4 regions of the Pseudomonas sp. GW822-FHT06D10 genome follow, and region 4 is predicted to be linked to each of the others. Evidence: predicted binding sites of a transcription regulator. Region 4 holds the regulator's gene; each other region holds the start of a gene.

Region 1 (7,282 bases), on a different contig from region 4:
GGTTGACGTTGGACTCTTCCAGGGAGTTGGACTGAATCGCCCCCAGGGTGCCAGTCTTCGGTGCGTCATAACCTGGAATACCGGACGAATAGGTCTCTTTCCACTGAGTGCCGCCTACCGGCTGCAGGCCCTGCTCGTTGGTGAAGCTGGCCAGGGAGATCTGACCGATCGGCTTGGTCTGCTCGTTGCTGAAGTTGGCCAGCATCACGCCAGTGCCGTCGATGGTCAGGCTGCTGATCTGGCCAGTGGAGTAGCCGTTCTGCGCGATCACCGAGCGGGTGCTTTCGCCAAACACCGAACCGGTTTTGGTCATGTCGATGCTGACACCGTTAGGTGCAGCCTTGGCGCCATTGGGAGTGAACACGCCGTTAGTGACGGTACCCGGGGTCCAGGCCGCAGCCGACATGACAATGCTGTTACCGGTAATGGTATACGGCGTGGTCCCAGGCGCAGCTGGCGGGGTCATGCTGCTGAGCTTGCCCGACGAGTCGAACTTCATGGTGATCGGCGACTGGTTGGCCATGGTGAATGCAGTACCGTCCGGGTTGCGACCATCAATCAGCGTGTAGGTTTGCCACTCATTGGCGTTCGGCGTCTTGATCATGTACTGATCCATGACGTGCTTGTTGCCCTGGGTGTCATACACAGGCGTGCTGAACTGCTTGGTGTAGGTGGTGTTGTCGGTCGGATTGAACACATAGGCCGGAGTGGTCGCACCCACATCGATCGGCGTCGAATCGGAGTTCAGGTTGATCGTCGAGGAGATCGAGTCGGTTGGCTTTGGCGCCAGGTTCGAAGTATCGATCCGCAGGTCGGTCAGCACACCGTTGATGATCTTGCCGTTGGCATCGACCGCATAACCTTGCAGGCGGGCAGTGCCGTCACTGTTGGTGATGTAGCCTTCCTTGTCGGTCTTGAAGGTACCGGCACGGGTGTAGGTCAGGGAGCCGTTGGTGCTCAGCACGAAGAAGCCCTGGCCCTGGATGCCCATGTCCAGCACATTACCGGTGTTGTTGATATCACCGTTGGTGAACTGCTGGGAAACGTTGGCCAGGCGCACACCGTTACCAATCACCTGGGTGCCGCTGCCCAGCTTGGTGGCCGAATAGACGTCGGCGAACTCCGCACGGGAGGATTTGAAGCCGGTGGTAGCGACGTTGGCGATGTTGTTGCCGGTAACGTCCAGCTGTTTGTTGGCAGCGTAGAGACCGCTAAGGCCGATATTGAAAGACATATTCCACTCCTTGTGCCGGTTAGTCGGCTCTAGATACCAATGGTTTGTACTTTGGACAGGGCAATTGGGCTGCTCATGCCGGCGAGGTTCAACATCAACTCGCCGCCGGTCTGGCTGATGGTCACGCTATTGACCGTGGCCGGCAGGTAGGTGATCAGATCAGTGCCCTTGCCATCGATGGTGGTGCTGGCCTTGAAGGTGTAGTTGCCCGGATCCGCCTTGGTGCCGTCGGTCTTGGTGCCGTCCCAGACAAAGCTGGCGTTGCCGGCCTTCTGGCTGCCCATGTCGATGGTCTTGACGGTATTGCCGTCCTTGTCGGTGACGGTCACGGTGACCGAGTTCACGCTCGATGGCACGGTGACCGAGCCGGTCATGCTCTTGCTGGTGTCGACTTGGGTAGTGCCGGTCTGCACGATGACCGAGCGCCCCACCAGGGACGAAGCCTGCAAGGCCTGGGAAGACTTGTAGTTACCCGTGATCGCATTCACCGAGGAGTTGAGGGTGGTGATGCCTTCCAGGGTGGAGAACTGCGCCAACTGCGCAACGAACGCACTGTTGTCCTGCGGATCCAGCGGGTTCTGGTTGTTCAGCTGGGTTACCAGCAGCTTGAGGAATGCGTCCTTGCCCAGGCTCTGTTTGCCGGTGGCGCTGTTGGTCGCCGCGGCCAGGCCGTCGGCGCTGGTATTGCTCGTCGTTTTCGACGAATTCGCCAGGATATCCTTGAGGGATGGGGCGTTGGTGGTATCAGTAACGCTCATGGTCTTCGCCCCTTATCACTGACCCAGGGTCAGGACCTTCTGCATCATGGTTTTGGCGGTGTTCATCATTTCAGCATTGGTCTGGAACGAACGACTGGCAGAAATCATGTCGGCCATTTCTTCCACCACGTTGACGTTGGGGTAGTAGACATAACCCTTGGCATCAGCGGCGGGATGGTTCGGCTCGTAACGAGCTTCGAGGTTGCTCTGGTCTTCGACCACACCCAGCACCTGCACGCCCTGGCCGGCAGCGTCCTGGTTCTGGAACAGCGAGTCGCTGCCGCCGCTTTGCGCACCCTGGAACATGGTGGCAAACACCGGGTGACGAGCGCGGTAGGTCTGGTCGATGCTCGACGAGACGCTCTCGGCGTTGGCGATGTTACTGGCGACGGTGTTCAGACGGGTGGTCTGGGCGCTCATGCCACTACCGGCAATATTGAAAACACTGGCGAGGGACATGGATTACTCTCCGCGCAGGGCTGCTACCAGCCCTTTGAATTTGCTGTTGAGCAGCGTGAAGCTGGCCTGGAAATCCACCGAGTTCTGCGCGTAGCTCGATTGCTCCAGCTGGGCGTCCACGGTGTTCTGGTCGATCGAAGGTTGCATCGGGGTGCGATACAGCAGCGATTCATCACCACTGCTCAAGCCCTGGGCTTCGATATGCCGGTTGTTGGTCATGTTCAACGCGAAGGTACCGTTCTGGGCCTTCTGATTCTGCTCGGCAAGCACGGCAGAGAAGTCCAGGTCCCGAGCCTTGTAGTTCGGGGTATCGGCGTTGGCGATGTTGTTGGCCAGAACTTCGGCACGCTTGGCGCGAAAGCCAAGGGCCTGTTCATGGATACCGAGCGCTTTATCGAAGCTGATGCTCATGGCGGAAACCTTTGGGTGACCTGATTTTTCGTAACTCGGATATAGCAAGCTGCGTGCCAAGTCATCAAACCCCGTATTTCAAGGGTTTGCCGGCGACGGCAAGGCGGCAATGCCAGAAAAGCGGCAACGGATTTCCGCGAAACACCGGCAAAGCGGCAACCACCCTGCCGCTTTCAGCCAGGCGCGCCAGATAATCGCAGGCACAAAAAAGGAGGCCCAATGGCCTCCTTTTTAGGTACGACGATCTGCTGGCTACTTGGCCTGGTAGATGATGCCCGGACTGCATTGCACCATCTGATAATGATCCGGCAGCCCATTGAGGGCTTCAGAAGCCCCCAGGAACAGGTAGCCGCCAGGCTTCAGGGTGCTGTGAATGCGCATCAGGATGTCCTTCTTGACCTCCGCCGAGAAGTAGATCAACACATTGCGACAGAACACGATGTCGAACTTGCCGAGACTGGCGTAACTGTCCAGCAGGTTGAACGAGCGGAACTCCACGCGGCTCTTGATCGGCGCCTTGACCACCCAACGCCCCGGCCCCTTGGGGTCGAAGTAACGCTGCAGGCGCTCGGCCGACAGGCCACGCCCAATTGCCAGGCTGTCATATTCACCGGTCTTGCAGTTGTTGAGCATGGTCCCGGACAGATCAGTGGCAACGATCTGCACCCCCATCTTCAACTGCCCCATGTTGCTACGCTCGAACTCATCGATGGACATCGACAGCGAGTAGGGCTCCTGCCCCGACGAACAGGCCGCCGACCAGATGCGCAAGCGTTGGTTGGGGCTGGCCTTGATGGCTTCGGGAAGCACCTTGTTCTTCAACACCTCGAATGGGTAGGTGTCGCGAAACCACAAGGTTTCGTTGGTCGTCATGGCATCCACGACCATCTCGCGCAAACCACTGCGGGGCTGGGTCTGAATCCGCTGGACCAGCTCACCCAAGGTTTTTATCCCTTGCTGCTCCATCAGTTTGTTGAGACGGCTCGAGACTAGATATTGCTTATTTTCCCCGAGCAAAATACCACAGGCTTTTTCCAGGAAGACCCGGAACTGTTCAAAATCCAAATTACCCGTAGACAATGCTGCCGCCTCTTAAATCTTATGTCCGCCAGGGCGAGTGCCCTTAGCTGTGATCTGCTGCTTTGATCCGGTCGACTACCCGGGATGCCAGGTCATCAGGGCGGAACTTGGCAAGGAAGTCATCGGCACCGACCTTCTTCACCATCGCCTGATTGAACACCCCTGACAACGAAGTATGCAGGATGATATGCAGCTTTTGCATGCGTGGATCATTACGTATCTCGGCCGTGAGGGTGTAACCGTCCATTTCGGGCATCTCGATGTCGGAAATCATCATGAGGAATTCCTCTTCCGGCTTCTTGCCCTCGTCCACTAGCTTGCGCAAGTAATCCAGCGCTTGCCGACCATCATTCAATGCCACTACCTCGACACCTACGGTTTGCAGGCAACGGGTGACCTGCTTGCGTGCCACCGACGAGTCATCGACGGTCAGCACCCGCAGGGAAACAGCCTTGTGCTGGGTTTCGACATCCACCACTCCTACCGAGATCGCCTCCGAGGTCGGCGCGACTTCCGCCAGGATCTTCTCCACGTCGATGATTTCCACCAACTGGTTGTCCACCCGAGTGACCGCCGTCAGGTAGTGATCGCGTCCGGTCCCCTTGGGCGGCGGATGGATCTCTTCCCAGTTCATGTTGACGATGCGCTCCACCGAGCGCACCAGGAAACCCTGGGTCTTGGTGTTGTACTCAGTGATGATGACGAACGGATTGCTCTGGTCCTGCAGGCCACCAGAACCCGTAGCCATTGCCAGATCCAGGATCGGAATGGTCGCCCCTCGTATATTCGCGACACCGCACACCACAGGACTGGATTTGGGCATCAGGGTCAGCTTAGGGCATTGCAGCACCTCGCGAACCTTGAATACGTTGATCCCGTAGAGCTGCCCACCGTCCAGACGGAACAGCAACAACTCTAGTCGATTCTGCCCAACCAATTGCGTGCGCTGGTTCACCGAATCCATTACACCAGCCATGCCCAGACTCCCCAAAGCTTTAAGATCCGACGCACGCTCATTGCTAAACGGCACGGCGCTTGCTTTTTAACTGTTATGAACGCCAAAACGACATTTTTCCGACGCCTGACATCCCGCTACCGCACTTTGCTGTACGGGCTGTCGGCTCTGTACATTTTAAACCCCGGCAACCCTGCCGTTGCTGATTCGGTCACCCTGCCTGATCTTCTTATCGGCGTCACTCAAGGGTTTCTTGAATTCACGGTAGAAGACTACCTGGCCACCAGTCAAACGGACGGTCGCTATGAAATCCAGGTCAACCAACTGGACCCGCGCATGCGCATGCCCAATTGCGACAAGGAATTGACAGCCAACCTGGAAAGCCCGGCTCAACCGCTGGGGCGGGTCACCGTCAAAGTGCGCTGCGAAGGCGCCTCGCCATGGACGGTATTCGTGCCGGCGCAGGTCAAGCTGTTTCGCGAGGTGGTCACCACTGCGCGCCCGCTCAAGCGCGCCGGCATCATCGAACCGGAAGACGTGGTGCTGCGCGAACGGGACATCAGCCAGAACAATCAGGGCTATCTCACCTCAGTGGACCAAGCCATTGGTCAGAAACTTGTCCGACCAATGGTCGCCGACCAGCTCGTTACCCTGGCCCATCTGGAGCAGGCGGAAGTCGTGCGCAAGGGCGATCAAGTGGTGATTTCGGCACGCAGCGGCACGCTGAATGTGCGGATGCCGGGCGAGGCGCTGTCCAACGGCGGCATGAGCGAACAGATCCGGGTCAAGAACCTCAATTCGCAACGGGTGATCAAGGCCCGCATCACGGCGCCAGGGCAAGTGGAAGTGGCCATGTAGATAGCTGGCGCTCAACCCGTGCGTTCCCTAAACTGTGGTCGATAAAGGGTCGCAGATACCTGACCTGGTTTGTCGACAATCGAGCCTAAAGTTTTTCAGGGTATGGCCGAAAACATGGCAAGCGTCCAAATACCCAGAGGTTTACTTCATCATGGTCATCGACTTCAGCCGTTTAAACAGCTCCCCTTCACTGACAGGCAGTACGCGTACCAGCACCAGCAAGGAAACCGGTGATGCCGGCAAATCCACGCCGCTGACAACCGCCGCCGAAACCAGCAAAAGCGGGGAATCGGTACACCTGAGCAATGAGGCTCAACAGTTGCAGAAAGTCACTGACAAGCTGCGCGATCAGCCTGCCGTCGACAAAGCCCGGGTGGCCGAGTTGAAGCAAGCGATTGCCGATGGCAGCTATAAGGTCGACAGCAACCGCGTAGCCAGCAAACTGCTTAACTTCGAAGCCCAGCGCTAGCCCCAGGCTTGCGCCAGGCTTTTGGACGCTTAATCCCCAAGGCCAGCCATGCACGACACCAACCTACTGCAATTGATCAACGATGACCTTGCTCCAGCGCAACACTTGCTGGAGCTGCTACGCGCCGAGTCTATCGCCCTCCACGGCCGCGACATGCCGCTGCTGGAAGATATCCTGGCGCAGAAGCAAGCCTTGGTCATTTTGCTGGAACAGCATGGCCGTAAGCGCACGCAAATTCTTGCCAGCCTGAACCTACCGACCAACCGCGAGGGGCTCGAGCAACTGGCCAGCCACTCCAGCCTGGGCGCGCAGTTGCTCGAACAGAGCAATGTCCTGACCCAATTGCTTGCCGAGTGCCAAGCTGCCAACGAGCTCAATGGTCGCTCGATCCAGATCCAACAGGCCACCACCGCCAACCAGCTGAAAATCCTCAATGGTGGCGAACCTCCTGCCCTATACGACGCCCGCGGCTCTACCTCAATGCTTGCGAAGCCACGCCCACTCAGTCAGGCTTAATCCCAAAAAATGAGCGCGCGCTACCAAGCCGTGAAACATGCTGGCAAAATGCTGGCTCCTGCGTGTAGTTGTATTTTGTCTGGAGATTGATGAACCGTGTTCAACGCCTCAAATGCGGAAGATACTCCGCAGCCACCCAAGGTGCTCACCACTGCGTTGGAGATCTCTTCCAACCTGCGGTTGCTGCAAGAGAGCCATGACCCGCTGATCATCACTTTCCACGAGCGTAGCCAGCGCTTCCAAAGCTATCTGGTGGAAGTGGACCGCGATAGCAACATGATCGCCCTCGACGAAATGATTCCCCGCGACGGTGAACGCTTCCTGCTCGCAGGCGAGCCGTTTCGCGTAGAAGGCTTTCATGAAGGCGTACGCATCGCCTGGGAAAGCAACGGCTTGCCCACCCTCGACGAATCCAACGGCGGTCGCTGCTACCGCGCCACCCTGCCGGACGAAGTGGTATACCACCAGCGCCGCAACGCCTTTCGTGCCGCCCTGAAGCTGGCACAACTGGTAGACATCGAACTGAGCGGCGAAAAACTCAA
Region 2 (7,282 bases), on a different contig from region 4:
CCCGGAAGACGCACCACCGGGCATGGCCGGGGTGACCCTGTTCCTGTTGCCCAAGGTGCTGCCCGACGGCTCGCGCAACCACTACCGGATCCAGCGCCTGAAGGACAAGCTGGGCAGCCGCTCCATGGCCAGTGGCGAGATCACCCTGGAAGGCGCCACGGCCTACCTGATCGGTGAGGTCGGCCGCGGTTTTCAGCAGATGGCCGACATGATCAACATGTCGCGCCTGTCCAATGGCGTGCGCGCGGCGGGGCTGATGCGCCGGGGGCTGAGCGAGGCGTTGTACATCGCCCGCCAGCGCCGGGCCTTCGGCAAGCACCTGATCGAAATGCCGCTGATGCAGCGCCAGTTGCTGAAGATGATGCTGCCCACCGAACAGGCGCGCTCGATGTTCATGCAGATCGCCAGCTTGCTGCCCCGGGCCGATGGCGGCGATGAGACGGCGCGCAAGTGCGTGCGGATCCTCACGCCGCTGATCAAGTTCCGCGCCTGCCGTGATGCCCGCCGGGTGACCGGCGATGCCATGGAAGTGCGCGGCGGGGTTGGCTATATCGAGGAGTGGAGCGATGCCCGGCTGGTGCGCGATGCGCACCTGGGGTCGATCTGGGAGGGCACCAGCAACATCGTCGCCCTGGACATTGCCCGGGCGGTGACTCGGGAGCAGGCGCTGGAGCCGTTGCAGGGCTATCTGGCCGGGCTGCTGGCCGAGGCCGATTTGCCACCGGCGAGCCGCCGGCTGTTCGATTCGGCCCTGTTGCGCACCGTGACCGGCTTCCATGCCGTGGCGCAGCAGCGCCGGGACGAGCAGGTACGGCAGGTGGGCAGCGTTCTCTATCACCTGGCCAGCGCCATCTTCATGGCCTGGGAGGCCGCGCGCCAGGGTGCGGACCATCGGCGCCTGGCCCTGGCTCACCTGGTGCTGGTGCACAAGGTATTGCCGCGCGATCCGTTGGGCCTGGAGCCGGTGATCGATGCCGAGCTGCTGGCGCGCCTGGCCAATGAAAGCCCGCTGTCCCAGGCCCAGGCCATGCAATTGCTGCCGGCCTGAATGGCCGTCCTTGTCCGATCTGCCGGAGTACATCCATGACGTTTGCCCAAGGCGCCCTGGCGGGCGTGAAAATCATCGATCTCAGCCGTGTGCTGGGCGGCCCCTACTGCTCCCAGGCCCTGGCCGACCACGGCGCCGAGGTGATCAAGCTGGAACCTTTGAGCGGTGATGAGACCCGGGGCTGGGGGCCGCCTTTCGAAGGTGATGACGCGGCGTATTTTCGCGGCATCAACCGTAACAAGCAGGGGATCGCCGTCGACCTGTCGCGCCCCGAAGGCCTGGAACTGCTGATGCAGTTGCTGGAAGGCGCCGACGTGCTGATCGAGAACTTCAAGCCGGGCACCCTGCAGCGTTGGGGCATCGGTTACCAGGAGGTGCTGAGCCAGCGTTTTCCGGCGTTGATCCACTGCGGGATTTCCGGCTTTGGCGCCGATGGCCCGCTGGGCGGGCTACCGGGTTACGACGCGGTGATCCAGGCCATGGCCGGGCTGATGAGCGTCAACGGCGAAGGCGACGGCGGGCCGTTGCGCATCGGCCTGCCGATTGTCGATATGGTCACCGGCCTGAATGCCCTGGCGGGGATTCTCCTGGCCCTCAACGAGCGCCAGCGCAGCGGCCTCGGGCAGTCACTGGACATCTCCCTGTACGACTGTGGCGTGTCCCTGCTGCACCCGCACCTGCCGAACTACTTCGCCGCCGGCAAGACGCCCAAACGCACGGGCAACGCTCATCCCAACATTGCTCCCTACGACAGCTACCGCACCGCTGGCGAGCCGATTTTCCTGGCGGTGGGCAACGACCGCCAGTTCGCCCGGCTGTGCCAGGAACTGGGGGCCGGCGCGTTGCTGGAGGACCCGCGCTTTACCGACAACGGCAAGCGCTCGGTCAACCGCGAGGCCTTGAAGCAGCAACTGGAGCATTACCTGTCGGCGCACGACGGCGCGTTGCTGGCCCCGCGGCTGATCGGCCAGGGGGTGCCTTGTGGTTCGATCGCCACCGTCGACCAGGTGGTGGCTCATCCCCACACCCGGCATCGCGGGCTGCTGGTGGAACTCGATGGCTACCGGGGCATAGGTTCGCCGGTGAAGTTGTCACGCACGCCGGCCAGCTACCGTACGGCGCCGCCGAGCCTGGGGCAGGACACCCGGGCGGTATTGCAGGGGCTGGGCCTGGATGACCCGACCATCGCCGCTCTGCTGGCCAGTGGAGTGGTGCACGGTTGAGGCTCAGGGGCGGCGGGCCCGCAGCAGAGTGAAGCTGATGGCCGGGCTCTGTTGCAGGACCTTGTCGCCAGCCAGCACCTGCACCGCCAACCGGTGCTGGCCACGGTCGATATTCACCAGCTGCAGCTCGGGCCCCTGGCCGGCCTGGCCATAGGGCTGGCCATCCAGCAGCAGGCGCAGACGGTGGCCGGGCCGCAGGCTGGGCTGCAACTCCACCTGCACGCTGAAACTGCCGTTGTTGGCGCGCAAGGCACCGTGCTCCGGTACGCCGCTCAGTTGCAGCCGTTCGTAGGCCAGAAGGGTGCTGGCAGGTTGTGCTGCCGGCGTATGTGGCGCCGGTGTGGCCGGGCTGGGGAGGCGATTCGGCGCGGGTGTTTCAATCTGCCGGTACGAGGTTCCCGGCGGCTGGTCGCTATAGGCGCGATTCCCGGCCGAATCGGTGTACTGGTAGATCTGCGCGCCGGCTGGCAATGCGCTGATCCACAGCAGGCAAGCAATGAAGAGGTGCATCTCGCAGATCCTGGCGGGTGCCTGAAAGGCTCCAGCATAGGGCGCTGCTGCGCGTGGCGCAGGCGCCGTTAACCTTTGAACACACATAACTCTGCCGTGGCACGAACCATCGCCAGTCGTCGCAGTGGGTCGCTGCTGCTGGCCTGATTGGCCCGGGCCAGCCATTGCGGGCATTGGCGGTCGGTGCGCTGCGGGCTGAAGTCGGCCAGTTGCTGCAGCAGGCGTTTTTGTAACTGATCAAGTTGGGGGCGGATCTGCCCGGCCAGGTCCTGGCGCGGAGTGTCCGGTGCCCTGCCTTGCAAGTGCCAGGCCGAGAGTCGGGCGTATTGCACCAGCTTGTTGGCTTCGATCTGGGCGGCGAAGAACTGCCCAACCGTTTCTTCGCTCAAGTGATAGGTTGCGGCCTGGGCGGTTGCCCCGGCGATCACCTGTTGTTCCCGCGGGCGGTCTTCCACGGCCTTGTGGCTGTCCCATTTGCTCAGGGCCACCTGATCGGCAATCGCCAGGCGTTCGCCGATGCTCTGCAGCAGCGGGGCGAGGGCGGGCGGGGCGTCACTGGCGCAGGCGGCGGTGGCGAACAGGCTGCAAGTCAGGGCGAGGCACAGGTTGAGGCGCGAAGTCATGGGCGGGCTCGGCTGCTGATGGGGAGACGGCGCCCATGATGCACGCAACCACCCCGGGCAGGGCAAATGCGCGGGCATAAAAAAGGCCTCCCGAAGGAGGCCTCTTGATCACGCGGCTTGCGCCGGTGCTACCGGATCAGCAGCTGTAGTACAGCTCGTATTCCAGTGGGTGTACGAAGGTACGTACCTTGATTTCTTCTTCGCTTTTCAGGGCGATGTAGGCGTCGATGAAGTCGTCGCTGAAAACGCCGCCTTTGGTCAGGAACGCACGACCTTTGTCCAGCTCTTCCAGGGCTTCCTTCAGGCTGCCGCAAACTTGTGGGATCTCTTTGGCCTCTTCAGGCGGCAGGTCGTACAGGTTTTTGTCAGCAGCGTCGCCAGGGTGGATCTTGTTCTGGATACCGTCCAGGCCGGCCATCAGCAGGGCAGCGAAGGCCAGGTACGGGTTGGCAGCCGGGTCCGGGAAACGGGCTTCGATACGGCGGGCCTTAGGGCTCGACACGTAAGGAATACGGATCGAAGCGGAACGGTTGCGCGCCGAGTAGGCCAGCATGACCGGGGCTTCGAAGCCTGGCACCAGACGCTTGTAGGAGTTGGTCGCCGGGTTGGTGAAGCCGTTCAGGGCCTTACCGTGCTTGATGATGCCGCCGATGAAGTACAGGGCGGTATCGGACAGGCCGGCATAGCCTTCACCTGCGAAGGTGTTCTTGCCGTCTTTCCAGATCGACATGTGGACGTGCATGCCCGAGCCGTTGTCGCCGTACAGAGGCTTGGGCATGAAGGTGGCAGTGCGGCCGTAGGCGTCAGCCACGTTGTGCACCACGTACTTCAGGGTCTGGGTTTCGTCGGCCTTCTTCACCAGGGTGTTGAACTTGACGCCGATTTCGTTCTGGCCGGCAGTCGCCACTTCGTGGTGGTGAACTTCGACGGTCAGGCCCATTTCTTCCAGTGCGTTGCACATGGAGGTACGGATTTCGTGGTCGTGGTCGAACGGTGGAACCGGGAAGTAGCCGCCCTTGACGCCTGGACGGTGGCCCTTGTTACCGCCTTCGATGTCCTGGTCGGACATCCACGAACCTTGTTCGGAGTAGATCTTGAACATGGAGCCGGAGATGTCGGACTTGAATTTCACCTGGTCGAAGATGAAGAACTCTGGCTCTGGGCCGGCGAATACGGTGTCGCCGATACCGGTGGCTTTCAGGTGCTCTTCGGCGCGCTTGGCGATGGCACGTGGGTCACGATCGTAACCCTGCATGCTCGAAGGTTCGATGATGTCGCACACCAGGATCAGGGTCGGTTCTTCGGTGAACGGGTCCAGTACGGCGGTTTCGTCGTCCGGCATCAGGATCATGTCGGAGGCTTCGATGCCTTTCCAGCCAGCGATGGAGGAGCCGTCGAACATCTTGCCAGCTTCGAAGAAGTCTTCATCCAGCGCATCACGAGCCGGCATGGTCACGTGATGTTGAGTGCCCTTGGTGTCAGTGAAGCGCAGATCAATCCATTTGACGTCATGATCTTTGATGAGTTGAACCGACTTCGACATAGTGTCCTCCGGGTGGCTTCGGGCTTGGTGTTGGAGTGCCCTTAGAATGTGGGTGATGCCGGCGCGAATACTCTGCCATGGCAACCTGCCTCACAAGGGAGCAAATTGCATGCCAGTGCCCCGAGATGGGTTTTCTGCCCCAAAATCACGCTTTCTGCGCCGTATTGGGTTGAATGCCGGCATTCGACGCACTGCAATGTAGCGTCTTTGCCAATAAATGACCCGTTTTGGTGCATCGAAAACCTTCTGCACATAAACTGGTTAAACCTTGAGCAATTTCCGCTATAATCCGCGCCCCCCTTTTTCGGCTGGCCCAGCGCGCGCTGTTTTCATGAAACTAATCGTTAAAGTTTTCCCGGAAATCACCATCAAGAGCCGCCCGGTTCGGACGCGTTTCATCCGTCAGTTGGCGAAGAACATCCGTGCCGTGCTCCGCGACCTGGACCCGGCCGTGGTGGTCAATGGTGTGTGGGACAACCTCGAGCTGGAAACCGCCGTCAGCGAGCCCAAGGCCCTGAAGGACATGACCGAGCGCCTGAGCTGCATGCCCGGCATCGCGCATTTCCTGCAGGTCGACGAGTACCCTCTGGGCGACTTCGACGACATCGTCGCCAAGTGCAAGCAGCACTTTGGCGAAGCCCTCCCGGGGAAGGTTTTTGCCGTGCGCTGCAAGCGTGCCGGCAAGCATGAATTCAGCTCCATGGACGTGGAAAAATACGTCGGCAGCCAACTGCGTCGGCAGTGCGGCGCCGCCGGAATTTCCCTGAAAGAGCCTGAAATCGAAGTGCGGATGGAAATTCGCGACCAACGGTTGTTCGTGATCCACAGCCAGCACAACGGCATCGGCGGCTACCCGCTGGGCGCCCTGGAACAGACCCTGGTCCTGATGTCCGGCGGTTTCGATTCCACGGTGGCGGCGTACCAGATCATGCGCCGCGGCCTGATGGGGCATTTCTGCTTCTTCAACCTGGGCGGGCGTGCCCATGAACTGGGCGTGATGGAAGTCGCGCACTATATATGGAAGAAGTACGGCAGCTCCCAGCGCGTGCTGTTCGTCAGCGTGCCGTTCGAGGAAGTGCTCGGGGAAATCCTCGGCAAAGTCGACAACAGTCATATGGGCGTCATTTTGAAGCGTATGATGTTGCGTGCCGCGTCGAGCATCGCCGACCGCCTGCACATCGATGCGCTGGTGACCGGCGAGGCGATTTCCCAGGTGTCCAGCCAGACCCTGCCGAACCTGTCGGTGATCGACTGCGTGACCGAGAAACTGGTACTGCGCCCCCTGATCGCCAGCCACAAGCAGGACATCATCGACCTGGCCGTGGAGATCGGCACCGCCGACTTCGCCAAGCACATGCCGGAGTACTGCGGGGTCATCTCGGTGAACCCCAAGACCCATGCCAAGCGCCATCGCGTCGAGCATGAAGAGAAAGAATTCGATATGGCGGTGCTCGAGCGTGCGATCGAGCGGGCCAAACTGGTGCCGATCGATCGAGTGATCGACGAGTTGGGCCAGGATGTGCAGATTGAAGAAGTCAGTGAAGCGCTGGCCGGTCAGATCGTCATCGACATCCGTCATCCGGATGCCGAGGAAGACCAGCCGCTGGAGCTCGCGGGCATCGAAGTAAAAGCGCTGCCGTTCTATGCATTGAACGCCCGCTTCAAGGAACTGGACCCTACGCGCCAGTACCTGCTGTATTGCGACAAAGGCGTCATGAGTCGCCTGCATGCTCACCATCTGCTCAGTGAGGGACATGCCAATGTGCGCGTTTATAGACCGAGCTAAGTGCCCGGGGATGTTCGCCTGTGGCTTGCGTCACCGGCCCCCCGACGCCGCCGTCCAGCTGTAACGGCCAGGCCTGAATCTATTGTTAATCGCTGCCAGCATTTGTCAGCACACCGAATCCTCTGATCGAGATACACAAGTGATCGAAAATCTACGCAACATCGCCATCATTGCCCACGTTGACCATGGTAAGACCACCCTGGTAGACAAACTCCTGCGTCAATCCGGCACCCTGGAGCGCAACGAGCTCAACGACGAGCGCGTGATGGACTCCAACGACCAGGAAAAAGAGCGCGGCATTACCATCCTGGCGAAAAACACCGCCATCAACTGGAACGGCTACCACATCAACATCGTGGACACCCCGGGCCACGCCGACTTCGGCGGCGAAGTTGAGCGCGTAATGTCCATGGTCGACTCCGTGCTGCTGCTGGTCGACGCTCAAGACGGCCCTATGCCGCAAACCCGTTTCGTGACCAAGAAGGCTTTCGAAGCCGGCCTGCGTCCAATCGTGGTGATCAACAAGGTCGACCGTCCGGGCGCGCGTCC
Region 3 (7,282 bases), on a different contig from region 4:
CTCTACAACAAGCTCGATTTTGAGTTGAAGAACCTCAGTACCCTGCCGGACGACAGCGCCGACATGACGCTGGTCGCCAGCGGCCCCGAGGGCGGGCAGATCGACTGGAGCGGCAACTTCAGCGTGACGCCGCTGACCTCCGAAGGCACCTTGAAAGTCACCGACGGCAAGATGAAAGCCTGGTGGCCCTATGTGCGCGATGCGGTGCCGCTGGTGCTGGAAGACGGCGTGGTCAACCTCAGTACCCACTACAAATTCAGCCTGGCCAAGGAAACCGAGCTGCTGCTGGACAACACCTCCATCAGCGTCGCGCCCTTTGCCATCAAGGCCCCGGACGGTCGCCCACTGGCGCGTCTGGAGCGCCTGGACGTCAGCGAAACCACAGTCGACCTGGCCAAGCAGCACGTGATTGTCGGCAAGGTCCGCAGCCAAAAGCTCGAAACCTGGGCCGCCCTTGAAGCCGATGGCCAGTTGGACTGGCAAAAGCTCTTCGCCAGTCAGCCGGCCAAACCGGCGCCAAAACCCGAGCCGGCCGCTGCCGACGCGCCCAAGGAACCAGCAGTACCAGGTAAACCCTGGCAGGTGCTGCTCAAGGACGTACAACTGCGCAACTACCAGGTGCACCTGGCCGATCGCAAGGCCAAGCCCGCCGTAGCCCTGGAGCTGGGGCCGCTGAACCTGGACCTGCAGAACTTCGACAGCCTCAACCAGTCGCCCTTCACCCTCAAGCTCGATACCGGCCTGGGCAAACAAGGCAAGGTCAACGCCACCGGCGAGGTCAACCTCAACCCCGTCAGCGCCAAACTCAAGGTGCAGACCCGGGACATCGACCTGCGCGTCGCCCAGTCCTATATCAGCCCGTTCATCCGCCTGGAACTGCGCAGCGGCATGCTCGGCAGTGATCTGGCAGTGGACCTGAAGAAAGTCGAACCCCTGACTTTCAGCGTCACCGGCCGGGCCAATGTGGACCAGCTGCACACCCTGGACACCCTCAAGACCCGCGACTTCGTGAAATGGAAACAAGTGGTGGTAGAAGGCCTGAACTATCAGCACGGTGACAGCCTGACCATCAGCCGGGTCAACCTGATGCAGCCCTATGCACGCTTCATCATCAACGATGACCGCACCACCAACATCGACGACCTGCTGATTCCACAACCACCCAGTAGTGGTGGCAAATCCTCGACGAAGGCCGAGCCAAGCTCAAGCAAGCCCCTGGGCATCCACATCGGTGAAATCGCCATCAACGACGGTTCGGCGAACTTCGCCGACCTGAGCCTGACGCCTAACTTCGCTACCGCCATCCAGCAGCTCAACGGCCATGTCGGCACCATCGACAGCCGCCAGGCCAAGCCGGCAGACGTGGACGTCAAGGGCAAGGTCGACCGCTATGCGCCGGTGACCATCAAGGGCAGCGTCAACCCGTTCGATCCGATGGCCGCCCTGGATATCGCCACCAGCTTCAAACGAGTGGAACTGACCACCCTGACCCCCTACTCCGGGAAATTCGCCGGTTTCCGCATCCGCAAGGGCCGGCTCAACCTCGACCTGCACTACATGATCACCAAGGGCCAGCTCAAGGCCGAGAACAAACTGGTGGTCGAGCAGCTGCAACTGGGGGAAAAGGTCGACAGCCCGGACGCCGTGGATCTGCCGATCCGCCTGGCAGTGGCCTTGCTGAAAGATACGGACGGCAAGATCTCCATCGAGCTGCCTATCTCCGGTGATTTGAACAACCCGCAGTTCAGCGTGATGCCGATTGTCTGGCAGACCCTGCGCAATCTGGTGCTGCGCGCCGCCCAGGCACCCTTCAAGTTCATTGGCGGGCTGGTCAGCGGTGGTGGCTCGGAAGACCTGAGCAACGTGTCCTTCGCTCCAGGCTCCAGCGACCTGAGCAAGGAATCCGAGTCGGCCCTGACCACCCTGGCCAAGGCGCTCAAGGAGCGTCCGACCCTGCGCCTGGAAATCGAAGGTACCAGCGCCCAGAGCAGTGACGGCCCGCTGATCGCCGAACAGCGGCTGGAGCGCGAATACCAGTACAACTACTACAAGATCCTCCAGCGCCGCGGTGACAAGGTCCCCGCCCAGGCGTCCCTGCTGCAGGTTCCCGAGGGCGAAAAGGCCCCTCTGCTGGAAGGCATCTACCGCACCCGCCTGAAACAGCAGCCGCCGGCGGAATGGACCCAGCTCAGCCGCGACGAACGCAGCGCCAAGCTGCGTGAAGGTTTGATCAAGTTCTGGAGCAGCAGCGACGTGCTGTTGCGACAACTGGGTCAGGAGCGCGCCAGCAGCATCAAGGACTTCCTGGTGGACAAGGGCCAACTGGCCGACGACCGGGTCTACTTCATCGATGCCAACCTGGGCCAGGCCGAAAGCGATGGCCGGGTCGTCACCCCGCTGCACCTGGACAGCGAATAAACCTCTCGCGCCGGGCTCCACCCAGCCCGGCCGGTCTCTCCTGCAGCGCCTGCCTGGCGCCCACAATAGAACAGGCCCCGACACTCAGTGCCGGGGCCTGTAATGATCACGTCCTTGTGATCTTCCGCATGAACCCTTTTGAGAAGCGGCAGACGTATCACTGGGCTCGTCTACCGCACCCTCTCCCTGTCCAGGCGAGAAGCGTGAGTGTTACTCGGCTTTCAGGCCGTCAGCGGAAACTGCCTTGACGCCTTTGATTTTCTTGGTGATGGCCACGGCGGTAGCTTTCTGAGCCTCGGTTACCGCAACAGTGGACGACAGCGAAACAACGCCCTTGTTGGTTTCAACCTTGATGTCGGTGCCAGGAATGCCTTTCTCGGTTACCAGATCGCTTTTCACTTTGGTGGTGATCCAGGTATCGGAGGTGGCCTCTTTGGCCTTGGTCACTTCACCGGCAGCCACCACCATGGGCGACTGGGTGTTTTGAGTGGTCTGCGCAAATGCTGCGTTAGCCATGGTCAGGGTCAGAGCGGTAGCAGTTGCGGCAGCGATAGCGAACTTCTTCATACGAGTAACTCCTGTTCTTTAAGAAAGCCTGCGCCGTGTCCTGGCAACAGGGTTATGAGGGATATTGCAGGTGCTGTGCCAAGTCTAGGAGCCTATAAATATTCTTAAAAATCAATAAGTTATAAAATCATTAATAATTCGGCATCATGCAAAATGCATGACTGCCCGCCAATCTGCATGCAAGTTGCGGCTTTTTCAGCGCGGCCTGGCCAATCGTTAAAAGCCTCCTCAAGCCCCCTCCGTACCACAGCCTTTGGGCGCATAGTCGGCCTCCACAGTGGTGGTGCATGTCCATCCTGAAGTCGCCGAACGGGTCAGGGTCAGGGTCTTGTTCAGCACCGGCCCCGGCGCATTGAGCAGGGTGCAGCCAATGCTGCCTTCACCGGTGGCCGCCGTCCCGCCGGCACTCATCCGGCAGTTGGCGGTCTGGGCCGTGCCCCCGGCCAGGGCCAGGGTCGGATCAGTCCCCTGGTTCAGCAGATCCTCGACGTTGACCTTCAGGGCCGACGCCTCGGACAGGGCGGCAATCACCTTGGCCCGCGCCTGGTACTTGGCATACATCGGCATCGCCACGGTGGCGAGGATGCCGATGATGGCTACCACCACCAGCAATTCGATCAGAGTAAAACCGGATTGATGTTTCATGGGTTGCCTCCTGGCATGGACGAATGTTGCATGAGCACAAAGGCGTGAAGCACAGCCTGTGCCAGGGGATAACCCACGGATTACGTGGCCTGCAGCCGCGATAGCCCATGGCCTTGAGCGCAAGGAGTCGCACAAACTGACAAATTTCGTCAGCCCCTGCCCCTCTCGGGCAGCGCCTCGCCAGCTAGGCTTGGACAGGTGCCTGGCGACCCGACGGTCGGCTCGCGCCCCCACCAAGGAACGTCCGGGGGTCAGGGTGATCTATCACCCGTTCGAACACAGCAGGGCGCTTGCGCCTCCCTATCCACCCTTGCACCAAGGATCGAACCATGGCGGTAAAAGCACCCGCGACCAGTGTCTATCTCTGGCACGGCACCGACAGCCAGGGCCGCCCCCTCACCGGAGAACTCAGCGCCGCGACCCCGGCCCTGATCAGGGCGCAATTGCGCAGACAGGGCATCACCCCAACCCGAGTCCGACGCAAACCCAAGGGCTGGCTGCGCCTGCATCAGCGAGTCGGGGCACGGGACATTGCCCTGCTCACCCGGCAGTTGGCCACGCTGATGCAGGCCGGGGTGCCGCTGCTGCAATCCTTCGACATCATTGCCGAAAGTTTCGAGCATCCGCAGATGCGCCAACTGCTGGCCAGCCTCAAGCGCGACATCGAGGCCGGCTCCAGCCTGGCCACGGCATTGCGCAGACAGCCGCGCCACTTCGACCCGCTGTACTGCAACCTGGTGGACGCCGGCGAGCAGGCCGGCGCCCTGGATACCCTGCTGGAGAGAGTCGCCACCTATAAGGAAAAGAGCGAGAAGCTGAAGGCGCGGCTGAAGAAAGCCATGGTCTATCCCTTGGCGGTGATCGGCGTGGCGGTCGTGGTCAGCAGCATCCTGCTGCTCAAGGTGGTCCCCCAATTCCAGAGTTTGTTCGCCGGTTTCAATGCCGAGCTGCCACTGCTCACCCAGTGGGTCATCGCTCTGTCACATTTCATCCAGCAGCAGGGGACGCTGCTGCTGGCTGCCGGTGTGCTGGGCGGGCTTGCGGCGCGCCTGGCCTATCAGCGCTCCCCGAGCTTGCGTGACCGCCTGGATGTCGGCCTTTTGCACATGCCCCTGGCCGGGCCACTGCTGCACAAATCCGCGGTGGCCCGCTACGCACGGACCCTGGCCACCACCTTCGCCGCCGGCGTTCCCCTGGTGCAGGCCCTGGATTCAGTGGCCGGAGCCAGCGGCAACCCGGTCTTCAGGCAAGCGGTGCAACGGATCCGCCAGCAGGTCGCCGCCGGCATGCAATTGAACTTTGCCATGCGCGCCAGCGGCATCTTCCCGACCATGGCGATCCAGATGACCGCCATCGGCGAAGAGTCCGGAACCCTGGATCATCTGCTGGAAAAAGTCGCGATCCATTACGAGGTCGAGGTGGACAACCTGGTGGACAGCCTGACCAGCCTCATGGAGCCGTTGATCATGGTGGTCCTGGGGGGTATCGTCGGCGCCCTGGTGGTTGCCATGTACCTGCCTATCTTCCAACTCGGTACAGCGATCTGAACATGCCCCTGACTGACGCCCTCACTCTCTACCCCATGGCCTTCGTGGCTGCGGCCCTGGTATTGGGCCTGATCGTCGGCAGCTTTCTCAACGTGCTGGTGTGGCGCCTGCCGAAAATGCTCGAACGCGACTGGCGAGCCCAGGCCCGCGACGTGCTGGGGCTGGAGCCGGAATCTGTGGCTGCGCCCTATAACCTGATGCTGCCGCACTCCCAGTGCCCGCACTGTGCGCAGCCGATCCGCCCCTGGGAAAACATTCCGCTGCTCAGTTACCTGTGGCTGCGTGGCCGCTGCGCCCACTGCAATAGCTCCATCAGCCCGCGCTACCCGTTGACCGAACTGGCCTGCGGGCTGATCTCGGGTTTTATCGCCTGGCACTTCGGCTTCGGCTGGGCGGCCGGGCTGATGCTGATCCTCAGTTGGGGGCTGCTGGCAATGAGCCTGATCGACGCCGATCACCAGCTGCTGCCGGATGTGCTGGTGCTGCCACTGTTGTGGCTGGGGCTGATCGCCAACAGCTTCGGCCTGCTGATCAGCCTGGAGGATGCACTATGGGGGACGGTGATCGGCTACCTGTTCCTGTGGTCGGTGTTCTGGCTGTTCAAGCTGCTGACCGGCAAGGAGGGCATGGGCCACGGTGATTTCAAGCTGCTGGCCCTGTTCGGGGCCTGGGGCGGCTGGCAGATCCTGCCGCTGACCCTGCTGCTGTCATCCCTGTTGGGGGCGATTCTCGGCACGATCCTGCTGCGCCTGCGCCGGGAAAAGACTTCGACGCCAATCCCCTTTGGACCCTTTCTGGCCATTGCCGGCTGGATTGCCTTGCTCTGGGGTGGTCAAATAACCGACTTCTATCTGCAGTTTGTCGGTTTCCAATGACTCGCTCCGTTAACACACCCTGGACCCTCGGCCTGACCGGCGGCATCGGCAGCGGCAAAAGTGCCGCCGCCCAGCACTTCATCGACCTGGGGGTACATGTGATCGATGCCGATCATGCCGCCCGCTGGGTAGTGGAGCCCGGCCGCCCGGCCCTGGAACAGATTGCCCGGCACTTTGGCCAAGGCGTGCTGCAGGCCGACGGCCAACTGGATCGCGCGGCTCTGCGCAAGCTGATCTTCGAGGTGCCCGAACAGCGTCGCTGGCTGGAAGCCCTGCTGCACCCGCTGATCGCCGAGGAAATTGTCAGCCACCTGGCCCGCGCCGAATCGCCCTACGCAATCCTGGTGTCGCCGCTGCTGATCGAATCCGGCCAGTCGCGGATGACCCAGCGGATTCTGGTGATCGACGTGCCCCAGCAACTGCAGATCGAGCGTACCCTGCAGCGCGACCAGATCAGCGAACAGCAGGTCCAGGCGATTCTCCAGGCCCAGGCCAGCCGTGAGGAACGCCTGCGCCATGCCGATGACGTGCTGGTCAACGACCGCGACCACGCCTGGTTGCGCAGCGAGGTCGAGCGCCTGCATCACTTTTACCTAACTTTGCGTGGAGGCCAGTCATGAGCCAACCCCTGACCGTCGAATGCCCAACCTGTGGCGCCCCCGTGGAATGGACCGCGGCCAACATCAATCGGCCCTTCTGTTCCGATCGCTGCAAGCTGATCGACCTGGGCGCCTGGGCTGCCGAGGAGCACAAGATTCCGGTGAGCCCGGATGCCGAGGACGACCTGTTCTCCGAAGAGCTGCCCCCTCGCGCTCACTGAGTGCTGACCCCGGCGCCGGTCAGGGCCGCATGAAGCTGTAGTCCTGATCGTCGTCGAGGTTCTCCGCAAGAAACTGCAGCTCGTCTGCCAGGTCCTCGATGCTGCGCACACTCTTGCTTTGCTGCACCACCGCACTGAGCAGGGCGCGCAGGCTCAACCCCGGTTCAAAACCTTCCTGCTGAGCATTGTGCAGACTGTCGCGCACTTCCTGCCGGGCCCACTGGTAGACACTCATGACCGCACTCCTGAGATTTTTGCCGAGCATGCAGCCCGGCAAAACACCGTGGATTGATATGGATCAAGGGCGCGGATCCTCGTCTTTCCAGGGAGCCGACAGGTAGCGGGTGCGGTTGAAGGTTTCCAGCCATTCCGGGCAGAACACCACCAGGGCGCTGATCACCATGCCGTTG
Region 4 (7,282 bases):
TGCAGACGGCGATCATCAGTGGGCGCAAGACCCCGGTGGTAGAGCGCCGGGCCAAGAACCTCGGGATTCCCCACCTGTACCAGGGCCGCGAAGACAAGCTGGTGGTATTGGACGAGCTTCTTGGCCAACTGGGCCTAAGCTATGAACAGGTCGCCTATCTGGGCGACGATTTGCCCGATCTGCCGGTGATCCGCCGCGTGGGGCTGGGCATGGCGGTGGCCAATGCCGCAGCGTTTGTCCGCGAACACGCCCACGGCGTCACCCTGGCCCGCGGCGGCGAAGGTGCCGCCCGCGAGTTCTGCGAACTGATCCTGCGTGCCCAGGACCGCCTTGAAGCAGCCAATGCCGCTTACCTATAGAGCCTTCCCATGCTGAGCAAAAAGATTCGCAACATCCTGATCTTCGGGACCATCGCCCTGCTGTTCGCAGCGGTCGGTTACTGGAACATCAGCCCGGAACGCTTCCTCGACAAGCCGGTGGCCCAGGTCGACGAAAGCGCCATTGACTACTACGTGATCAACGCCCGCAGCGTGCAGTACCTGCCCGACGGCAAACTGCAGTACGAAATGACCTCGGACAAGGTCGAGCACGTCAAGGCCAGCGAAGTGACCCTGCTGACCAAGCCGGACCTGCAGATGTACCGTGGCACCACGTTCCCCTGGCATGTTCAGAGCGAACGCGGCGAGGTCAACCCGGACGGCACCGAGGTCGAGCTGATCGATTCGGTACGGGTTTCCCGCACCGACGAGCGCAACCGCAACCTGCTGATCACCACGACCCGCATGACAGTATTCCCGCAGAAGCAATATGCGCAGACCGAGCAAGCCGTTAGAATCGACGGCGCCGGCGGCGTGACTACGGCCAAGGGAATGAAAGCGTATTTGAAAGACGGCAGGATGAACCTGCTATCGAACGTAAGAGGACAGTATGAGGCTCGTTAAAACCCTCCCTATTTTGCTCAGTCTGGGCGCAGCACTGGGAAGCGTGAGCGCCTGGGCTCTGCCGAACGATAGCCAACAGCCGATCCGCATCCAGGCCGACGACGCCCAGCTGGACGACAAGAACGGCGTGGCCACCTACAAGGGCGATGTCATCATCACCCAGGGTTCGATGAAGATCACCGGCAACACCGTGACCATCACCCGGTCCAAGACCGGTGAAATCGACGTGGTGACCTCGGTGGGCAACCTCGCCTACTTCGAGCAACTGCAGAAGCAGACCGACCCGAAACCGGTCCAGGCCTACGCCGTGACCATCCAGTACCATGCCCAGCAGAACCGCATCGTGCTGATCGACAAGGCCAAGGTCATCAACGACGGCAATACCACCGAAGGCGAGAAAATCGTCTACGACACCGTCAAGCAGGTTGCCAACGCCGGTCGCGCCAATGGCAGCTCGGTGACCGCGCCGCGTCCGCGGATCGACATGGTCATCCAGCCGAAAAAGAAAACCGACGAGCAAAAGGCCCAGTAATGGCAACTCTGAAAGCTCAGCACCTGGCCAAGAGCTACAAGAGCCGCCAGGTCGTGCGTGATGTCAGCCTGTCCATCGACAGCGGTCAGATCGTCGGCCTGCTCGGCCCCAACGGCGCCGGCAAGACCACCTGCTTCTACATGATCGTCGGCCTGGTCCAGGCCGATCAGGGCCGCGTCCTGATCGACGACCTGGATGTCAGCCACCAACCGATGCACGGCCGCGCACGCGCCGGTATCGGCTACCTGCCCCAGGAAGCCTCGATCTTTCGCAAGCTGTCGGTGGCCGACAACATCATGGCCATCCTCGAGACCCGCAAGGAGCTCGACAAGGCCGGCCGTCGCCATGAACTGGAAAGCCTGCTGCAGGAATTCCACATCAACCACATCCGCGACAACCTCGGCATGAGCCTGTCCGGTGGTGAGCGGCGCCGCGTGGAAATCGCCCGGGCCCTGGCCACCGCGCCCAAGTTCATCCTGCTGGACGAACCCTTCGCCGGTGTCGACCCGATCTCGGTGGGCGATATCAAGCAGATCATCCACCACCTCAAGGCCAAGGGCATCGGGGTGCTGATCACCGACCACAACGTCCGGGAAACCCTGGACATCTGTGAGACCGCCTACATCGTCAACGACGGGCAACTGATCGCCGAAGGCGACTCCGAGACCATCCTGGCCAACGAACTGGTCAAGGAAGTCTATCTGGGCCATGAGTTCCGCCTGTAAGGGCTGATGTGTTGGGCTGGACGCCAGGGCGCCGGGAACAATAAAACCCTACAAACTTTATTGTTACAGCGCTCTAGGCAAACACTTCAGTTTCAGGCATATAATTTGCTTATGTTTGGCGCTCCGGCGCCCTGTAGTGGATGGCGCATGTGCGCCGGCAAATAAGGTGTTAAGCCCCTGCCATGAAACCATCGCTAGTCCTTAGAATGGGCCAGCAGCTGACGATGACACCGCAGCTGCAACAGGCCATCCGCCTGCTCCAATTGTCGACCCTGGACCTGCAACAGGAAATCCAGGAAGCCCTGGAGTCCAACCCGATGCTCGAGCGCCAGGAAGAAGGCGACGACTTCGACAACAGCGACCCCCTGGCCGACAACACCGAGTCCAAACCCAATACCGAGATCCAGGAGCCCTCCTACCAGGAAACCGCCCCCACGGTGGACAACCTCGAGGACGGTGAGTGGAACGAGCGCATCCCCAACGAACTGCCGGTCGACACCGCCTGGGAGGACGTCTACCAGACCAGCGCCAGCAGCCTGCCCAGCAGCGATGACGACGAGTGGGACTTCACCACCCGCACTTCGGCGGGCGAGAGCCTGCAGAGCCACCTGCTCTGGCAACTGAACCTGGCGCCGATGTCGGACACCGACCGCCTGATTGCCGTGACCCTGATCGACTGCATCAACAATCAGGGCTACCTGGACGAAACCCTCGAAGAGATCCTCGAAGCCTTCGATCCGGAACTGGACATCGAACTGGACGAGATAGAAGCCGTCCTGCACCGCATCCAGCAATTCGAACCCGCGGGCATCGGCGCCCGCAACCTGGGCGAGTGCCTGTTGCTGCAACTGCGCCAGTTGCCGGCGAAAACGCCCTGGCTGGGCGAGGCCCAGCGCCTGGTCAGTGACTACATCGACCTCCTGGGCAGCCGCGACTACAGCCAGCTGATGCGGCGCATGAAGCTCAAGGAAGATGAGCTGCGCCAAGTCATCGAGCTGGTGCAGAGCCTCAACCCCCGCCCCGGTTCACAGATCGAATCCAGTGAAGCCGAATACGTGGTCCCGGACGTCATAGTGCGCAAAGACAACGAACGCTGGCTGGTGGAACTGAACCAGGAGTCCGTGCCGCGCCTGCGGGTCAACGCCCAGTACGCCGGTTTTGTACGCCGCGCCGACACCAGCGCCGACAACACCTTCATGCGCAACCAGTTGCAGGAAGCCCGCTGGTTCATCAAGAGCCTGCAAAGCCGCAATGAAACCCTGATGAAGGTCGCCACCCAGATCGTCGAGCACCAGCGCGGCTTTCTCGAATATGGCGATGAAGCGATGAAGCCGCTGGTTCTGCACGATATCGCCGAGGCGGTGGGCATGCACGAATCGACGATTTCCCGGGTGACTACGCAAAAATTCATGCATACCCCACGGGGCATATATGAGCTGAAATACTTTTTCTCCAGCCACGTCAGCACTTCGGAAGGCGGTGAATGCTCGTCCACGGCGATCCGCGCGATCATCAAAAAATTGGTGGCCGCGGAAAATCAGAAAAAGCCGTTGAGTGACAGCAAGATCGCTGGTTTACTGGAGGCACAAGGCATTCAGGTAGCCCGTCGTACCGTCGCCAAGTACCGCGAATCCCTTGGGATCGCGCCTTCCAGCGAACGTAAGCGGTTGATGTAGCCGCAGGGCTGGCCACAGCGTTTCAGAGTGTGTTTGAAAAGGGCCCGGTGCCGTTTTCAAACGTAGTCTAGGTGGCAGGCAACCCAGCCTGCCGCGTTATGCACTGGCAACGAAGGAGAAGCTGTATGCAAGTCAACATCAGTGGACACCAACTCGAAGTGACTGAACCCCTGCGCGTCTACATCGGCGAAAAACTCGACCGGCTGGAGAGGCACTTCGACAAGATTACCAATGTGCAGGTCACCATGGCTGTCGAGAAGCTGAAGCAGAAAATCGAAGCCACCCTGCACATCCACGGTGGGGAGGTCGTTGCCAACGCAGAACATGACGATATGTATGCCGCAATCGACCTGCTCACGGACAAGCTTGACCGCCAACTGAAAAAGCATAAGGAAAAGCAACTCCACCTTCTCCAAGGCACGGGTCGCTAACACTCCCCTCCCATGATCCGACTTGAAAGCATCCTGACCCCCGGCCGTTCCCTGGTGAACGTGCCGGGCGGCAGTAAAAAACGCGCCCTCGAACAAATTGCCAACCTGATCAGCCGTGAAGTGCCTGATCTGGAGATGCAGGATGTCTTCGAGAGCCTGATTGCCCGTGAAAAACTCGGTTCCACCGGTTTTGGCAACGGCATCGCCATTCCCCACTGCCGCCTCAAAGGCTGCGAGTCGCCCATCAGTGCGCTGATGCACCTGGACGCTCCGATCGATTTCGACGCCATCGATGGCGCACCGGTCGACCTGCTGTTCGTCCTGCTGGTTCCGGAAGCCGCGACCGATGCACACCTGGAACTGCTCCGGCAGATCGCCAGCATGCTCGATCGCAAGGAAGTCCGTGACCGGCTGCGCAGCGCCACCAGCAACGAAGCCTTGTATCAGGTCGTTCTGGACGAGCAAAACGGTCAGTAATCATGCGTTTGATCATCGTCAGCGGCCGCTCCGGCTCAGGTAAAAGCACCGCCCTCGATGTTCTCGAGGACCACGGCTACTACTGCATCGACAACCTGCCAGCCGGCTTGCTGCCGGAACTGGCTGAACGTGCGTTGATCCACACCGAACTGGCGCAACCGCTGGTGGCGGTGTCCATCGATGCCCGCAACCTGCCCAGTCATCTGTCGCGCTTCCCCGAATTGCTGGAAGAAGTGCGCAGCCGGCATATCCAGTGCGACGTGCTGTACCTGGATGCCGACGAAGAGACCCTGCTCAAGCGCTTCTCCGAGACCCGTCGGCGCCACCCGCTGAGCAGCGCCAACCGCTCCCTGGCCGAAGCCATCCACGATGAAACCCAACTGCTGGGGCCGATCGTCGACCTGGCCGATCTCAAGGTCAACACCACCAACCTGAACCTTTACCAACTGCGCGACACCATCAAGCTGCGACTGTTGAACCAGCCGGAACCCGGTACCGCGTTCCTGGTGGAGTCCTTCGGCTTCAAGCGCGGCATGCCGGTAGATGCAGACCTGGTGTTCGACGTGCGCTGCCTGCCCAACCCGTATTGGAAGCCCGAGTTGCGCGCCCAATCGGGCCTGGATGCGCCCGTGGCCGAGTATCTGGCGGCGCAACCCGATGTCGAGGAAATGTTCCAGGACATCTCCAGTTACCTGCTCAAATGGCTGCCACGCTTTGCCGCCAGCAACCGCGCCTATGTGACCATCGCCATCGGCTGCACCGGCGGGCACCACCGCTCCGTGTACCTGACCGAGCGCCTGGGCCAGGTCCTGCAAAAATCCCTGAAGAACGTCCAGGTTCGCCACCGCGACCTTAGCTGAAAGGATCTACCCCGCGATGCCAGCTCTGGAAATCGAGATCATCAATAAACTGGGCCTGCATGCCCGTGCCTCGGCCAAGTTCGTCGGCGTGGCCGGGCAGTTTCCCTGCCAGATCCGCGCCGGCAGGACCCCGGACTCCATGGTCGACGGCAAAAGCATCATGGCCATGATGATGCTGGCCGCCGGCAAGGGCACCAGGATCCACCTGAAGACCGAAGGCGAGCAGGAACAGGAAGCGATGGATGCGCTGGTGGCGCTGATCAACAACTTCTTCGACGAAGGCGAGTAGGCCCGGGCGGGCCCCTCACCATACGGCTCTCAGGCGAGTGCCGTATCCATGACCATCATCAGGCAGAAACCGATGCACAGGCCAAGGCTGGCAAGCTTGTCATGGCCATTGCGACGCGACTCCGGAATCACTTCATGAGTGACCACCAGCAGCATCGCCCCCGCCGCCAGGGCCAGGCCCAGGGGCAGCAATACCTGCGCCAGGCTCACCAACCAGGCGCAGAGCAAGGCAAAGACCGGCTCCACCAGACCTGAAGCCGCACCAATCAGGAATGCCTTGACCCGCGACATCCCCGCCCCCGCCAATACCAGGGCAATCACCAGGCCTTCCGGTACATCCTGCAGGGCAATGCCCATGGCCAGGCTGTCCGCATCCGGCATGCCGCCTCCGGCCGACACCCCCACCGCCATCCCTTCAGGAATGTTGTGGGCAATGATGGCGAAGACGAACAGCCAGATACGCGGGGCAATCACCGGATGCTCTGGCGTGCCCACCAGCACCTCCGGGCTGCCCCCCGAGACCTTGAGATCCACCAGGAACAGGCCAAAGGCCCCGAGCATGATGCCGGCGCAGATCAGACCGCTGGAGCCCCAGGCAGACAAGCCCAGGTCCTGGGCCGCAGCGATGCCGGGGACGATCAGCGAAAATGCCGTGGCCGCCAGCATCACTCCGGCACCAAAGCCCAGCAGGGTGTCGCTCACCGCCACCGGCATCCGCCGGATCACCAGCACCGGGACCGCCCCCAGCGCCGTGCCCAGCGCGCAGATCGAACCGCCCTGCAAGGCGCGCAGCAAGCGCGGCTCCAGGTTCAGCCAGCTCAACCCTTGAGCCACCAGCAACGCCGTGCCCGCCAACAGCAACAGCGAACCGAAGGCATAACGAAACATTCGCCCGCTGCTGATTGCCAGTGTTTCAGTGCCCATAGTCGGCCTTAGATCTTGTTTTGATGGAAAGGTATCAAGCCATCGCGGCCTGGTAGCGCTGAGCGACTTCCGGCCAGTTGATGACGTTGTAGAAGGCGTTGATGTATTCCGGGCGGCGGTTCTGGTAGCGCAGGTAGTAGGCGTGCTCCCACACATCCAGACCGAGGATCGGCGTATTGCCGTTCATCAGCGGGCTGTCCTGGTTACCGCTGCTTTCCACCACCAGTTTCTTCTCCGGTGTCACGCTGAGCCAGGCCCAGCCACTGCCAAAACGGGTGAGTGCGGCCTTGGTGAACGCTTCCTTGAAGCTCTCGAAACCACCCAGTTGCTGCTCGATGGCTTGCCCCAGGGCGCCTTGGGGATGACCGCCACCGGCGGGTGTCATCACCGCCCAGAACAGCGAATGGTTGGCATGCCCGCCACCCTGG

What was found. Region 4 encodes sigma-54, which starts transcription at its own class of promoters, with help from an activator protein. Its sites were predicted from a motif close to ANTGGCATNNANNTTGCTNT; they were not measured.
Region 1: the regulator sigma-54 is predicted to act here: its motif matches at 2,904-2,923, upstream of flgB (flagellar basal body rod protein FlgB).
Region 2: the regulator sigma-54 is predicted to act here: its motif matches at 5,045-5,064, upstream of glnA (glutamate--ammonia ligase).
Region 3: the regulator sigma-54 is predicted to act here: its motif matches at 3,677-3,696, upstream of AC1RL5_RS22915 (pilin).

The regions. Positions count from the first base shown of each region.
Region 1 is NZ_JBXALN010000006.1:358,244-365,525, reverse strand. Features, by position in the region: gene flgE (flagellar hook protein FlgE) at 1-1,234, opposite strand, end outside; gene flgD (flagellar hook assembly protein FlgD) at 1,264-1,992, opposite strand; gene flgC (flagellar basal body rod protein FlgC) at 2,008-2,451, opposite strand; gene flgB (flagellar basal body rod protein FlgB) at 2,455-2,862, opposite strand; gene cheR (protein-glutamate O-methyltransferase CheR) at 3,115-3,942, opposite strand; gene AC1RL5_RS22335 (chemotaxis protein CheV) at 3,986-4,918, opposite strand; gene flgA (flagellar basal body P-ring formation chaperone FlgA) at 4,994-5,755, shown strand; gene flgM (flagellar biosynthesis anti-sigma factor FlgM) at 5,907-6,224, shown strand; gene AC1RL5_RS22320 (flagella synthesis protein FlgN) at 6,273-6,740, shown strand; gene AC1RL5_RS22315 (flagellar brake protein) at 6,837-7,282, shown strand, end outside.
Region 2 is NZ_JBXALN010000005.1:317,623-324,904, forward strand. Features, by position in the region: gene AC1RL5_RS18775 (acyl-CoA dehydrogenase family protein) at 1-1,048, shown strand, start outside; gene AC1RL5_RS18780 (CaiB/BaiF CoA transferase family protein) at 1,084-2,271, shown strand; gene AC1RL5_RS18785 (DUF4124 domain-containing protein) at 2,275-2,781, opposite strand; gene AC1RL5_RS18790 (chorismate mutase) at 2,850-3,404, opposite strand; gene glnA (glutamate--ammonia ligase) at 3,541-4,947, opposite strand; gene thiI (tRNA uracil 4-sulfurtransferase ThiI) at 5,279-6,733, shown strand; gene typA (translational GTPase TypA) at 6,873-7,282, shown strand, end outside.
Region 3 is NZ_JBXALN010000007.1:39,117-46,398, forward strand. Features, by position in the region: gene AC1RL5_RS22905 (DUF748 domain-containing protein) at 1-2,418, shown strand, start outside; gene AC1RL5_RS22910 (BON domain-containing protein) at 2,629-2,985, opposite strand; gene AC1RL5_RS22915 (pilin) at 3,214-3,630, opposite strand; gene AC1RL5_RS22920 (type II secretion system F family protein) at 3,960-5,177, shown strand; gene AC1RL5_RS22925 (prepilin peptidase) at 5,180-6,052, shown strand; gene coaE (dephospho-CoA kinase) at 6,049-6,672, shown strand; gene yacG (DNA gyrase inhibitor YacG) at 6,669-6,872, shown strand; gene AC1RL5_RS22940 (hypothetical protein) at 6,892-7,107, opposite strand; gene AC1RL5_RS22945 (energy-coupling factor ABC transporter permease) at 7,171-7,282, opposite strand, start outside.
Region 4 is NZ_JBXALN010000002.1:224,271-231,552, reverse strand. Features, by position in the region: gene AC1RL5_RS06600 (KdsC family phosphatase) at 1-359, shown strand, start outside; gene lptC (LPS export ABC transporter periplasmic protein LptC) at 369-941, shown strand; gene lptA (lipopolysaccharide transport periplasmic protein LptA) at 928-1,473, shown strand; gene lptB (LPS export ABC transporter ATP-binding protein) at 1,473-2,198, shown strand; gene AC1RL5_RS06580 (RNA polymerase factor sigma-54) at 2,381-3,874, shown strand; gene hpf (ribosome hibernation-promoting factor, HPF/YfiA family) at 4,000-4,305, shown strand; gene ptsN (PTS IIA-like nitrogen regulatory protein PtsN) at 4,318-4,782, shown strand; gene rapZ (RNase adapter RapZ) at 4,785-5,642, shown strand; gene AC1RL5_RS06560 (HPr family phosphocarrier protein) at 5,659-5,931, shown strand; gene AC1RL5_RS06555 (ZIP family metal transporter) at 5,961-6,854, opposite strand; gene AC1RL5_RS06550 (superoxide dismutase) at 6,889-7,282, opposite strand, start outside.